Linked DNA regions of Sediminicoccus rosea. The protein of the gene in region 2 binds, or shares a complex with, the protein of the main gene of each other region. Links are inferred from orthologs where the notes say so. Each region holds a gene or a part of one and is shown on either strand. Other genes may lie near its edges.

Evidence for each region.
Region 1: the proteins of dapF (region 2) and R9Z33_RS23125 are in contact, whole or in part, in a solved structure (PDB 5YGU), measured with the Escherichia coli proteins. The link is inferred for Sediminicoccus rosea from one-to-one orthologs.

Annotation. Positions count from the first base shown.
Region 1 is NZ_CP137852.1:4,801,055-4,804,380, forward strand. The notes cover bases 349-3,326. They hold R9Z33_RS23125 (RNA pyrophosphohydrolase), read right to left. Parts: upstream 2,095-3,326; coding sequence 1,603-2,094; downstream 349-1,602. Other genes in these bases: R9Z33_RS23110 (AAA family ATPase), read right to left, coding at 349-643; R9Z33_RS23115 (hypothetical protein), read left to right, coding at 697-1,029; R9Z33_RS23120 (periplasmic heavy metal sensor), read left to right, coding at 1,054-1,596; R9Z33_RS23130 (divergent polysaccharide deacetylase family protein), read right to left, coding at 2,091-3,149; R9Z33_RS23135 (S41 family peptidase), read right to left, coding at 3,169-3,326. Outside these bases: more of R9Z33_RS23110, read right to left, coding at 1-348. UniProt on the Escherichia coli protein: Master regulator of 5'-end-dependent mRNA decay.
Region 2 is NZ_CP137852.1:939,181-942,625, reverse strand. The notes cover bases 428-3,176. They hold dapF (diaminopimelate epimerase), read right to left. Parts: upstream 2,336-3,176; coding sequence 1,520-2,335; downstream 428-1,519. Other genes in these bases: R9Z33_RS04395 (DUF1937 family protein), read right to left, coding at 3,080-3,176; R9Z33_RS04400 (hypothetical protein), read left to right, coding at 2,400-3,083; R9Z33_RS04410 (MiaB/RimO family radical SAM methylthiotransferase), read right to left, coding at 428-1,527. In the rest of the region: signal recognition particle-docking protein FtsY, read right to left, coding at 1-346; more of R9Z33_RS04410, read right to left, coding at 346-427; more of R9Z33_RS04395, read right to left, coding at 3,177-3,421. UniProt on the Escherichia coli protein: Involved in the succinylase branch of the L-lysine biosynthesis and in the biosynthesis of the pentapeptide incorporated in the peptidoglycan moiety. Catalyzes the stereoinversion of LL-2,6-diaminopimelate (L,L-DAP) to meso-diaminopimelate (meso-DAP).

The sequences.
Region 1 (3,326 bases), 3.9 Mb from region 2 along the record:
CCCGCGCCAGGTCGGCGCGCAGGCCCGGGTAATGCGCTTCCAGGATGCGCTCCATCGTCTCGCGGTCGGGGAAGCGGATGAAGTGGAAGAAGCAGCGGCGCAGGAAGGCGTCCGGCAGCTCCTTCTCGTTGTTCGAGGTGATGATGACGATGGGGCGGTGGCGCGCCACGACCGTCTCCTTCGTCTCGTAGACGTGGAACTGCATGCGGTCGAGCTCGAGCAGCAGGTCGTTCGGGAATTCGATGTCCGCCTTGTCCACCTCGTCGATCAGCAGGACGACCGGCGTCTCGCTGGCGAAGGCCTCCCAGAGCTTGCCGCGGATGATGTAGTTGGACACGTCCCGCACGCGCTCATCGCCCAGCTGCCCGTCGCGCAGGCGGCTCACCGCGTCGTATTCGTAGAGGCCCTGCTGCGCCTTGGTGGTGGATTTGATGTGCCACTCGATCAGCGGGTAGCCCATGCTGCGCGCGATCTCCTGCGCCAGCACGGTCTTGCCCGTGCCGGGCTCGCCCTTGACCAGGAGAGGGCGTTGCAGGGCGATGGCGGCGTTGACCGCCACCTCCAGCTCGCGCGGCGCGATGTAGCGTTCGGTGCTGGCGAATTTCTTCACGATGGGCCGGGCCTCTTGATTCAGGGTCGCCATCTTCGCGCTTTCCTGTCTTGCGGCAAAGGGCGCGGCGTGTTTTCCCCCCCTTCATGGACATCTACTTCGTGGCCCTGGTGGCGCTGGCCATCGCCGGCATGATCGAATCGCGCAGCTCCACCCCCGGGCTGCGCCCGGACTATGAGCCGGCCGACCGCGCCTTCCGCTGGCTCGGCCGGTCCTCCTTCATCATGTGGCTGGTGCTGCTGGGCTTCGGTTTCTGGCAATTCGCCTGGTGGCAGCCGCTGGCGGGGCTGGTGGGCTCGCTCGCGGCCAATGCGCTCGTGCTGCAATATGGCGCCCGGCCCTATTGGCCGGGCGTGTCCATGGGGCTCGCGCTGCTGGGGCTCGGGCTCGCCAGCAAGATCTTCTTCGACGCGTTCTGAGGCCCGCGGTGCTATAGGCGTGGCATGATCCGCGCCCTTCTCATCGCATCCGCCCTTTGTGCCAGCCCCGCACTCGCCCAGCACGCCATCCCCTATTCGGGGATGCAGCAGCGCGAGATCCGCGCCCTCTCGCCACAGCAGGTCGAGGATCTGCTGGCCGGGCGCGGCATGATGCTGGCGCTCGCCGCCGAGCTGAATGGCTGGCCCGGGCCCATGCATGTGCTGGAGCTGGCCGGGCCCCTCGGCCTGACGCCCGAGCAGCGGCGCGAGACCGAGGCCCTGATGGCCGCCCACCGGGCCGAGGCGCGGCGGCTCGGCGCCGAGATCGTGGAGGCCGAGCGCGGCCTGGACGCCGCCTTCCGCGAACGCCGGATCACGCCGGCGGAAATCACCGCCAAGACCGAGCGGATCGGGGCCCTGCAGGCCGCGCTGCGGGCCGAGCACCTGCGCACCCACCTGCTGCAGACGGCGCTGCTTTCCACCGCGCAGGTCACACGCTACGCCGAGTTGCGCGGCTATGCCGGCGGCGCCGCGTCCCCCGCGCCGGCGCATCGCCACCGGCACTGAGGCTGTTCAGGCGGCAAATCGGGAAAAATCCACCGCGAGCCGCTCATAGATCGCCCGCTTGAAGGGCACCGCCATGCCCGGCAGCTCCGCCAGCCGCGCCCAGCGCCAGGCATCGAATTCCGGGTGGGGGTCGAGGTCGAGGCGGATGTCGGCATCCTCGCCCAGGAAGCGCAGGGCGAACCATTTCTGCGTCTGGCCGCGATACTTGCCGCCCAGCGCCTTGCCGATCAGCTCGGGCGGCAGGTCGTAGTTCAGCCATTCCGGGTGCTCGGCCAGGATCTCGGCGCGGGCGGTGCCGATCTCCTCCTCCAGCTCGCGGAAGACGGCGACGGCCGGGTCCTCGCCCGCATCCATCCCGCCCTGGGGCAGCTGCCAGCCGCCGGGCGCGCCCTCGGCATTGGGCATGTCGGCTCGGCGGGCAACGAGGATCAGCCCCGCCGCGTTGAACAGGACAGCCCCCACATTGGGGCGATAGGGCCAAAGGGACAGATCTTTCATCGGGTGGCGATCTCCGGGCGGCGGACCAGGGCGGTGACGGGGGCCAGCGCCACCCCGCGGGCATCGAGCCCGCCGCTCCAGGCGGCAAGGCGCTCCAGCGACACCGGCGTCACCTCGCCCAGATAGCCGAGCGCGCCACCGCGTTCCCGCGCCAGGCGTTCCAGCTGCGCGAGGCGCTGCTCGATCTCGCCGCGCGTATGCGGCTCATCCACCACCACATCCACGGTGAACCCCCAGGCGCGCTGCGGGTGGGGCGCGCCCGGGCGGGCGTCGAAATAGAGCAGGCCGCGCGCGTTCAGCGCCAGCTGCATCTGGGCGAAGGGCTCGGCCAGGGCGGCGAAGCGGTCGCCGCGCATGGAGGTCAGCGCACCGACGGCCCCGACATGGCCGGGAAAGCGCGCCAGCAGCCATTCCAGCCGCTGCGCGTTCTCGCCGGCCGAAAGCCCCGTCAGCAGCGCGCGGTGGCCGGGATCGTTCATCGGGAAGCCGGTCGGCTCCATCGGCAGGGCCAGCAGCGTCTCGAAGCCGCGCTCGCGCGCCGCCTCGATCAGGGGGATGGGGTTGGGCGCATAGGGGGTGAAGGCGAGGGCGACGTTGCGCGGCAGGGTGCGGATCGCCTCCTCCGAGAGCCCGGCGCGCAGGCCGATGCCGCCCAGGATGAGCGCCACGCGCGGGCGCGGGTCCTGCCGGTCGAAGGGGCGGGCATAGGCGCGCATGGGCATGCGGCCATCCGGGCCGATGCGCGGCAGGGCGCCGGCCGCCGTGAACTCCACCAGGGCCGGGTCCACATGCCGCGCCAGGCTCTCCGGCACGCCGCGCGGCGGTGGCGGCGCGGGCGGTGGCGTCTCGATGGGGGCCAGCGCCAATTCGGCGGTGGGGGCGGCGGGCGGGCCGAGCACCGCCAGCGTCACGCCGCCGCCGCCAAAGGCCAGCACCGCCACCAGCCAGAAGACGCCGAGCCAGATCCAGCCGCGTCGCCCGCCCTGCGTGTTCAGGCTCTCCTCGGGCGGGCGTTCCTCAGACGGGCGTTCCTCAGACGGGCGTTCCTCAGACACGGCGGGCCGGGATCTCCCGTCAGCGCTGCGCGCGGCGCTGCGGGTTGGCCGCCATGGCGCGCACCAGCGAGAGGCCCTGCTGCAGCTGGAAATCCGTCTCGGGCTTGGTGATGTCGAGGGTGGGCCAGCCCTCGGGCGGCTGGCTCTGCACGCGGTCGGTGATGGAGGCGGGCAGGT
Region 2 (3,445 bases):
CCTCAAGAGCCGCGTCATCCAGCTTGCGCTTGGTGAAGACGCTGCCGATCGCATCCGTCAGCTTCGCGGTGGAGCGCGCGAGCCCGGCCTTCAACCGGCCAAAGAAGCCGAGCGGCTGGGCAGGTTCCGGCTCGGGCGCCGGGGGCTCCGGGGCGCGCGCCTCGATGGGCGGCGCCGGCTCTGGGATGGGCGCGGGCGGCGGCGGGGGCTCGGGCGGCGGTGGTGGCTCCGGCTCGGGCGCCGGCGGCTCGGCCACCGGCTCCATGGGCGATGGCGGCACCGTGCTCTGCTCGGCCGGGGCGGGCGCCTTGCCGGTCAGCTTGCCCCATAGGTCACGCAGCGCCATCAGGCCGCCTCCGCCATCAGCATGCGGCCGTCATGGCCCGTGACGCGCGCGCGGATCAGGCTGCCGCGCGCGGCCCCCGGCACGCGGATCGGCGCAAAATGCTGCGTGTGGCCCATGCCGTCCGCCTCCATCAGGCTGTGCTCGATGCGCCCCACCCGGGCCGCCAGGAAGCGCGCGCGCTCCGCCTCGCCCGCCGCGCGAAGCCGCGCCGCGCGCTCGCGCCGCAGCGCCATGGGCAGTTGCGGCATGCGCGCGGCCGGCGTGCCGCTGCGCGCGGAATAGGGAAAGACGTGGAGGAAGGCGAGACGCGTCTCCGCCACCAGCTCCAGCAACGCGGCGAAATGCGCCTCCGTCTCGGTCGGGAAGCCGGCGATGAGGTCAGCCCCCAGGGCCGCATCCGGGCGCAGGGCGCGGGCGCGGGCGGAGAGCCGCAGCAGGTCGGCCCGCGAATGTCGCCGCTTCATGCGCTTCAGGATCAGGTCATGCCCATGCTGCGCCGAAAGGTGCAGATGCGGCATCAGCCGCGCCTCCTCGGCGAAGACGCGCCAGAAATCCTCGCCCAAGGCGGCGGGGTCGAGCGAGGAGAGGCGCAGCCGCGGGAGTTCCGGCACCTCGCCCAGGATGGCGCGGATCAGCACGGGGAGTTCGGGGTGGCTGGCCAGGTCCACGCCGGTCAGCACGATCTCGGCATGGCGCGTGGCGAGGTCCCGCGCCGCCGCGACCGCCTCGGGGATCGGCAGGGCGCGCGCCGGCCCCCGCCCCTGCGGGATGATGCAGAAGGTGCAGGCGTGGTCGCAGCCCTGCTGCACCGCGAGGAAGCCGCGCGTGCCGCCGCCTGCCGCGATGCCCATGGGGGCCGCGCGCCCAATCGGCGCCACCGGCGCGCCCCAGGCGGCGGGGTCGAGCTTCGCGCCATTGCCGATGACGCGCGTGACGCCGGGCAGCGCCGCCCAGGTCTCGGGCGCGATCTGCGCGGCGCAGCCCGTCACCAGGATGGGCCGGCCGGGCTGTTCCCGCGCGGCGCGGCGGATCGCCTGCCGCGCCTGGGATTCCGCCTCACCCGTCACGGCGCAGGTGTTGATGATCAGCGCATCGGCATAGCCCGCCCGCGCCGCGAGGCCGCGCATGGTCTCGCTCTCGGCCAGGTTCAGCCGGCAACCGAAGGTCAGGGTTTCAGCCAAGGGTGAGCTCACCCTTGAAGGAGGTCGCGACCGGGCCGCTCATCAGCACATGCCCGTCCGCGCGCTGCTCGATTACGAGGTCCCCGCCCGGCAGCGTCACGGTGCAGCGCGCCTCCACCAGGCCGCGCCGCCGCGCATTCACCAGCGCGGCGCAGGCGCCAGAGCCGCAGGCCAGCGTATAGCCCGCACCGCGCTCCCAGACGACGAGCCGGATATGGTCCCGCGCCAGCACCTGCACGAAACCGATATTGGCGCGCTCGGGCAGCAGCGGGTGGTGCTCCAGCTCCGGCCCGATGCGGAAGACGTCGAGTGCGCTCAGCTCCTCGACGAAGAAATTCGCGTGCGGATTGCCCATGGAGCAGCAGGCGGCATCGCTCACGCCATCGGCGGCCATGGGCACATGCAGCGTGTCCATCTCGCGCGCCAGCGGCACGTCGGCCCAACCCAGGCGGGGCGGGCCCATGTCCACGCGCACCGTGCCATCGGGCAGGCGCTCGGCACCCAGCAGGCCCGCGATGGTGCGGATCGCGATGCTGGAGCGCCCCGTCTCGTTCAGGATGAGCGAGGCCGCGCAGCGCGTGCCATTGCCGCAGGCGCCGGCTTCGCTGCCATCGGAATTGTGGAAGCGGAAGAAGACGTCGGCGTCTTGCGCCGGTTCCAGCGTGATCAATTGGTCGAAGCCCACGCCGCGATGCCGGTCCCCCACCCAGCGGATGGTCTCGGCCGCCAGGGCGCGCGGCTCCGCCCGTGCATCCAGCACGACGAAGTCATTGCCCAGGCCATGCATCTTCAGGAAGGGGACTTGCATGGCTTGCATATAGGACATGCAAAGACTTGGCGCGAAGGGGTGGGGGGGCCTATGTGCTGCGCGCATGAACCGTTCCCTTCCTCTCCGCCTCGCTGCCCTGCTCGCGCTGGGTGCGCTCGGCGCCTGCGGCAGCAGCTTCTCGGCCAATGAGTATTCGGCGCGCGCCGTGCAGCAGGCCAACCCCGTGCAGCAGGGCGTGATCGTCGGCTCGCGCCGGGTCGCCATCGCGGCGGGCGGCGAAACCGGCGCCACGGCGGGCGCTGCGGCGGGCGGCGCCATCGGCGGCGCGGCGGCGGCCGGCAATTCCGTCAGCACGGCGCTGGGCGCGGTCGGTGGCGCGCTGCTGGGCAGCCTGGTCGGCACGACGGCCGAGCGCGCCACGGCCAACACGGACGCGGTGGAATACATCATCCGCAAGAACAATGACGCCGAACTGATCTCGGTCACGCAGCGGGACCAGGTGCCCATCCCCCTCGGCACGGCCGTGCTGGTGATCGCGGGCAACCAGGCCCGCGTGGTGCCCGACTACACCGCCACCCAGGCCGAGCCCGCCGCCCGCCCCGGCCAGCGCCGCACCGCCGCGCCGCGCGCGGAGCCGGCGCCCGCACCGCCCGCCCCGGTGGCCGAGCCGCTGCCGCCGGCCGCGCCCCTGGCCCAGGCCGCGCCAGCCACGCCCGACCCGGAGCCAGCGCCCGTGCAAGGCCTCACGCCCATCGCCGCCCCCATGGATGCGGCGCGCGCGCCCTAGGCGGCCGGGACCTCATCCAGCGCGAAGAAGACGGGCTTTCCGGCCGCGCGGAACCGCGCCACCTCCGCATCCGCGCCCACCGAGGCGCCGCCGAGGCGCAGGCAAGCGTCGCAGCGCTCGGCCAGCGCGAGGCTGAGCGGCATCATCACCTCGGCATGGGCGGCTTCGGTATTGCCGGCGGCCGCGATGAGGGGAAGCGCCATGTTCACGCCGATGACGGGGACATGGCCGCGGCGAAACACCTCCAGCGCCGCCCGGTTCAGCGCGACGAGCCGCGCCGCGCGGGTCTCGGCATCGGCATTGCCCGTGCTGTAGGGTCCGGCCAGCATGATCCACATGGCAGGGCTGCTGCCATGCAGGTG